Linked DNA regions of Cohnella herbarum. Each later gene encodes a partner of the first gene's protein in a complex. Links are inferred from orthologs where the notes say so. Each region holds a gene or a part of one and is shown in the gene's direction. Other genes may lie near its edges. The genes, in order: rpsG and tig.

Evidence for each region.
Region 2: the proteins of rpsG (region 1) and tig are in contact, whole or in part, in a crystal structure (PDB 3GTY), measured with the Thermotoga maritima proteins. The link is inferred for Cohnella herbarum from one-to-one orthologs. Residues at the interface, in WP_004081843.1 of Thermotoga maritima: Lys34, Lys52, Lys55, Glu59, Arg62, Gln63, Glu66, Asn67, Lys69, Val71, Arg95, Ala109, Lys110, Lys111, Gly112, Arg113, Pro114, Glu117, Glu121, Ile124, Ala125, Tyr127, Asn128, Asn129, Thr130, Gly131, Lys135, Asp139, Arg142, Met143; in WP_004081061.1 of Thermotoga maritima: Glu122, Val124, Val129, Leu130, Tyr133, Glu188, Gly259, Ile262, Tyr263, Glu266, Ser270, Glu273, Gln274, Glu277, Arg308, Gln311, Ile312, Ser315, Tyr316, Glu325, Arg329, Arg336, Leu363, Phe366, Trp367, Arg373, Leu377, Arg381, Leu384, Glu387.

What each region holds. Positions count from the first base shown.
Region 1 is NZ_CP051680.1:4,501,605-4,504,715, reverse strand. What follows is about bases 1-2,785. They hold rpsG (30S ribosomal protein S7), read left to right. Parts: upstream 1-1,050; coding sequence 1,051-1,521; downstream 1,522-2,785. Other genes in these bases: fusA (elongation factor G), read left to right, coding at 1,561-2,785; rpsL (30S ribosomal protein S12), read left to right, coding at 565-987; HH215_RS19230 (hypothetical protein), read left to right, coding at 1-212. Also shown: more of fusA, read left to right, coding at 2,786-3,111.
Region 2 is NZ_CP051680.1:52,391-55,554, forward strand. What follows is about bases 1-2,838. They hold tig (trigger factor), read left to right. Parts: upstream 1-693; coding sequence 694-1,983; downstream 1,984-2,838. Other genes in these bases: HH215_RS00270 (hypothetical protein), read left to right, coding at 1-583; clpP (ATP-dependent Clp endopeptidase proteolytic subunit ClpP), read left to right, coding at 2,168-2,770; clpX (ATP-dependent protease ATP-binding subunit ClpX), read left to right, coding at 2,805-2,838. In the rest of the region: more of clpX, read left to right, coding at 2,839-3,164. UniProt on the Bacillus subtilis protein: Involved in protein export. Acts as a chaperone by maintaining the newly synthesized protein in an open conformation. Functions as a peptidyl-prolyl cis-trans isomerase.

The sequences.
Region 1 (3,111 bases):
CTCTTGCGGGCGCAGGGATAGCCAAGGCTTTGCCAGAGTATGCAAGCGGGCTGGCGTGGTTGCTGCCGCCTCTATTCCGAACGATGGAAACGTTGAATCGGTATGAAGAGGCAACGGCCTTGGACATCGCTTTGTCGGTGACGGCGCCTTTATTGTATAGCGGCATATTGCTTGGGATATTCCTTGTTAGCATGAAGAAGAGGCTATTCTAGTTCATAGGCATTTGAATGCTTATTATCCTTGACACACCCAAATTGAAGTGATAATATATCATAGTGTGTGCCAGACGTGCGTCATACTGACGTACATCGATACGGTGCGATCCTAAGTAAAAAGTGTGACATTGAGTCGGCGAGGCTACTGCCGCAGCCGTTGGGGAATAGAATTGATGGGTTTGATTCGGTCATGGATCACGGAAAAGCGATTTTCATGTGTGAAGCTGGTCGGTCGGGCCCTTTCTCGTCTCTCAAAATGAACCACCTGGATCTGTGGGCTTCGCAAAGGGGTATCGGTTGAGTCGTTTACTAATTATTTTTTTACCGATTACGGGAAGGGGGTGGCAGCATGCCAACAATTAACCAGCTAGTTCGTAAAGGCCGTCAATCGAAGGTCGTAAAATCGAAATCTCCTGCTCTTCAAAGAGGGTTCAACGCGTTGAAACGCGTAGAAACTGAATTGAGCGCGCCTCAAAAACGCGGAGTGTGCACTCGTGTAGGAACGATGACTCCGAAAAAACCGAACTCCGCACTTCGTAAATACGCAAGGGTCCGTTTGACCAACCGCGTTGAGGTGACCGCCTACATTGGGGGGATCGGCCATAACTTGCAAGAGCATAGCGTTGTTCTTGTTCGCGGAGGCCGGGTTAAAGACTTGCCGGGGGTTCGTTATCATATCGTTCGCGGAGCGTTGGATACCGCAGGCGTTAACAACCGGAAACAAGCTCGTTCCAAATACGGTACGAAAAGACCGAAAGTTAAAAAATCCTAATAAGCGGAAGGGCGACTTTATCGCCTGACGCGGAACAACATGAATGAGAAAGGAGGAACTTCGATGCCACGTAAAGGACCAGTTCCGAAACGGGATGTACTCCCGGATCCGCTGTACAACAGCAAACTTGTTACTCGTCTCGTAAACCGCATCATGATCGACGGAAAGAAGGGCGTAGCCCAACAACTTCTGTATGATGCGTTCACATTGATTCAAGAGCGCTCCGGTAAAGAACCAATGGAGGTTTTTGAAGCAGCAATCAAGAACATCATGCCGGTGCTTGAGGTTAAAGCTCGCCGCGTAGGTGGAGCAAACTATCAAGTTCCAATTGAAGTTAAGCCTGAACGCCGCACGTCCCTTGGACTGCGCTGGCTCGTTAACTACTCCCGCAACCGCGGAGAGAAGACGATGGAAGAGCGTTTAGCAGCTGAAATTCTGGATGCTTCCAATAACACTGGAGCAGCCGTTAAGAAGCGTGAGGATACTCACAAAATGGCGGAAGCGAACAAAGCATTCGCTCACTACCGTTGGTAGAATTCGCTTAAGCAACACAAATGAAGGGAGACTATATCGATGGCTAGAGAGTTCTCCTTGCAAAATACGCGTAATATCGGGATTATGGCGCATATTGATGCGGGTAAAACCACGACTACGGAACGGATTTTGTTCTACACCGGACGAGTTCATAAGATCGGCGAAGTGCACGAAGGCGCCGCTACGATGGACTGGATGGAGCAAGAGCAAGAGCGTGGCATCACGATTACATCGGCCGCTACGACCGCTCAATGGTCTGGACACCGTATCAATATTATCGACACCCCGGGTCACGTTGACTTCACGGTAGAAGTCGAGCGCTCCTTGCGCGTATTGGATGGGGCTGTTGGCGTGTTCAGCGCCAAAGAAGGCGTTGAACCACAGTCCGAAACGGTATGGCGTCAAGCCGACCGTTACGGCGTACCGCGTATCGCTTATGTTAATAAGATGGATATTATCGGTGCGGACTACCTTAACGTTATTACTTCCATGAAAGAACGCTTGAACGCGAACGCTGTAGCGATTCAATTGCCTATGGGCGCCGAAGATGTTTTTGTAGGGATGATCGACCTTGTTGAACGGGTTGCTTATAAATACAAAGACGATCAAGGTAAGGATCCAGAGAAAATTGCGATTCCTGCAGAGTATGAAGCTCAAGTGGAAGAACTACGCGCTATCTTGGTAGAGAAAGTTGCAGAACTGGATGAAGACTTGACGATGAAATTCTTGGAGGGTGAAGAACTCACGATCCCGGAAATCAAAGCAGCTCTTCGTAAAGGCGTCTGTGAAGTGAAAATCTTCCCGGTCGTATGCGGCTCCTCTTACCGTAACAAAGGCGTTCAGCCGATGTTGGATGCTGTAGTTGATTACCTGCCGTCTCCTCTAGACGTACCTTCTATCACAGGTCATTTAGAAGACGGTACGGAAACAGTTCGTAAGTCTTCGGACGCCGAACCTTTCGCTGCATTAGCGTTTAAGATTATGACTGACCCTTACGTTGGTCGTCTGACTTTCTTCCGCGTATACTCCGGCGTACTGAGCGCAGGCTCTTACGTTGTAAACGCGACGAAAGGCAAACGCGAACGCGTCGGCCGTATTCTGCAAATGCATGCGAACAGCCGTCAAGAAATCGCCGAAGTTTACTCCGGTGATATCGCGGCAGCCGTCGGTCTGAAAGATACGACGACTGGAGACACGCTGTGCGACGAGAAACATCCGGTAATCCTGGAATCGATGAACTTCCCTGAGCCGGTTATCCAACTTGCGGTTGAGCCTAAAACGAAAGCCGACCAAGATAAAATGGGTATCGCTCTGCAGAAGCTCGCTGAGGAAGATCCTACGTTCCGTGCTCACACGGACGAAGAAACCGGCCAAACGATCATCTCCGGTATGGGCGAGCTTCACTTGGAAATCCTTGTTGACCGTATGCTTCGCGAATTCAAAGTGGAGACGAATGTTGGTAAACCGCAAGTTGCTTACCGTGAAACATTCCGTGTCCCTGCGAAAGTCGAAGGTAAGTTCGTTCGCCAATCCGGTGGACGCGGTCAATACGGCCATTGCTGGATCGAGTTCGAACCGCGTGAGCCAGGC
Region 2 (3,164 bases), 4.4 Mb from region 1 along the record:
TCTATATAATGGGGATGATCCCGAGCAGCAATTGCTGATTCTAAGTCAACTGATGCACGTCGCTCACCCGGACATCGATCTGTCGTTAAGGCAGTGGCTGGCGCGCAAGGAATATATCCCTCCCGTGCAATTTCGCGCCCTTCAAGCTCTGCGGAAACAAGGGGCGGCGGGACCCGTGTCTTTTTGGAGGGACGGGGAAAGCTTGACGGTGGAATCCGGCGATACCCCGCTTGTCTTTTCCGAATTTCCGCAAGGCGTTCTGCACGTTCTGGATAGGGTTCGCCAAACGGCGGAAGTATCCGACCCGACGCTTTCTTATTTCGCGGAAGAGATGTGGAAGGAATGCGTGGAAGTCGCGTATGGAACCTCGATTTATAAAAGCATGGTCGAGGATGACGACGGCTCTTCGGACTTATGGGGAGCGGCTCTTCACCAACTGTTGATGGAGAAATTGCACGGCAAACACGGCGACGAATGGATCCGGGAGCAATACGGGATTACGGGGGAATTGCGCTTTCGTTACGAGCAGGCGCTCCGTTGGCTGCGGCAGTATTCCATCGAGCCGCGACCGAATCACACATGAGTTTAGTTTCAGCCTTGAACGCGGGACGATGTTGTTCTATAATAGAGTGGTTTATGTGAATGGAATGGCCGCATCGAAGCGGCAAGATGTTACGGAGGGGAAAGCATAAAATGACAGCAAACTGGGAAAAGATAGAGAAGAACGTTGGGGTTCTTGAGGTTGAAGTGGATGCGGAGCAAGTTACGATTGCTTTGGACAAGGCGTTTCGCAAAGTCGTACAAAAAGTAAACGTACCGGGTTTCCGTAAAGGTAAAGTGCCGCGCGGCATTTTCGAAGCTCGTTTCGGCGTCGAAAGCCTCTATCAAGACGCGATCGATATTTTGCTTCCCGAAGCTTACTCGAAAGCAATCGACGAAGCCGGCATCGAGCCGATCGATCGTCCTGACGTAGACGTTGAGCAATTCGGCAAAGGCAAATCGTTCAAATTCAAAGCTAAAGTAACGGTTAAACCGGAAGTTAAACTTGGCGACTACAAAGGCTTAGTCGTTCCTGCGGAAGAAGCGGAAGTTTCCGAAGAGGAAGTTGCGGCCGAGTTGGAGCGCCTGCAAAATCGCCATGCCGAGCTCGTAGTCGTTGATGAAGGTCCCGCGCAACAAGGCGACCACACTTCGATCGATTTCGAAGGTTTCTTGGACGGAGTTCCGTTCGACGGCGGCAAAGGCGACAACTATTCGCTTGAGCTGGGTTCCGGTTCGTTCATTCCGGGATTCGAAGATCAAGTCGTCGGTCTTAACATCGCCGAAGAGAAAGACATCAACGTAACTTTCCCTGAAAATTACCAATCGGAAGACTTGGCTGGCAAAGCCGTCGTATTCAAAGTGAAGCTCAACGAAATCAAACGTAAAAACCTGCCTGCCCTTGACGATGAATTCGCCAAAGACGTAAGCGAGTTCGATACGCTTGAAGAGTACAAAGCCGACTTGACGACCAAGCTGAAGGATCGCAAAGTTAAAGATGCCGAGCTCGCTCGCGAAACGGCGATCGTTGACAAAGCGACCGATGCCGCCGAGCTTGAAGTGCCGCAAGTGATGGTCGATTCCGAGATCGCTCATATGTTGAAGGATTTCGAAAACCGTCTTCGTCAGCAAGGCATGAACCTTGACCTGTACTACCAGTTCAGCGGTCAAGACGAAGCTGCGCTGAAAGCGCAAATGCAAGTGGATGCGGAGAAACGCGTTCGCAATAACTTGGTCCTCGAGGAAATCGCGAAAGCGGAAAACTTAGACGTTTCCGAAGCCGATATCGACGAAGAGCTGGAGAACCTGTCCAAGCTGTACAATCGTCCGGCTGAAGAACTTCGGGATATTTTCGCTGCGAACGGATACCTAGAGAACATGGGCGCGGATCTGAAAGTTCGCAAAGCCGTGAAATTCCTGGTCGACAACAGCAAATCCGCATAAATCCAACCATCACAGAAAAGGCACGTGCAACTCGCGTGCCTTATTTTTCACCCCGAATACATAAGCTCAACACCGTCTCAAGACCAACGTTCGCCCGAAAAGAACTCGTCAACATGACATTCCGTTTTGAACGTGTTAAACTATTACCGAGATTTGAAGTCCAATGAGAAAAGGGGTTGGTAACATGTTGGTACCTATGGTCGTCGAGCAAACGAATCGCGGAGAGCGGTCGTACGACATCTATTCTAGGCTCTTGAAGGACCGGATTATTTTTCTCGGAAGCGCGATTGACGACGATGTCGCCAATCTCATTATCGCCCAACTGCTTTTCTTGGCAGCGGAAGATCCAGAGAAGGACATCCACCTGTACATTAACTCCCCTGGCGGCTCGGTAACGGCCGGTATGGGAATCTTCGATACGATGCAATTCATTAAGCCCGACGTATCTACGATTTGCGTTGGCATGGCTGCCAGCATGGGCTCATTGTTGCTTACGGCCGGCGCTCCGGGCAAGCGTTTCGCTTTGCCGAACAGCGAGATCATGATTCACCAGCCGTTAGGCGGGGTAAGAGGTCAGGCGTCCGATATTAAGATTCACGCGGATTGGATCGTCAAGACGAAACAAAAGCTGAATCAGATTTACGTCGACCGCACGGGCCAACCGTACGAGAAAATCGAACGGGATACCGACCGCGACAACTTCATGAGCGCGGCAGAAGCGGTACAATACGGATTGGTGGATAAAGTAATTACCGCTCCGATTGCTACGGATAATCAGAAAGCATAAGATAGTATGAAGCGGTTTACTAAGGAGGGTTTACATGTTTAAATTCAGCGACGAAAAAGGTCAGTTAAAGTGCTCGTTCTGCGGTAAATCGCAGGATCAGGTTCGAAAGCTGGTTGCCGGTCCCGGCGTATATATATGCGATGAGTGTATCGAACTGTGCACGGAAATCGTGGAAGAGGAGCTCGGTCACGAAGAAGAGCTCGATCTGAAGGATATTCCGAAGCCGAAAGACATTCGCAACATTCTCGACCAGTACGTCATCGGTCAAGAGCAAGCGAAGAAGTCTTTATCGGTTGCCGTATATAATCACTACAAACGCATTAATTCCCAGGCGAAGATCGAAGACGTCGAGCTACAGAAGAGTAATATCATGCTTGTAGGTCCTACGGGCTCC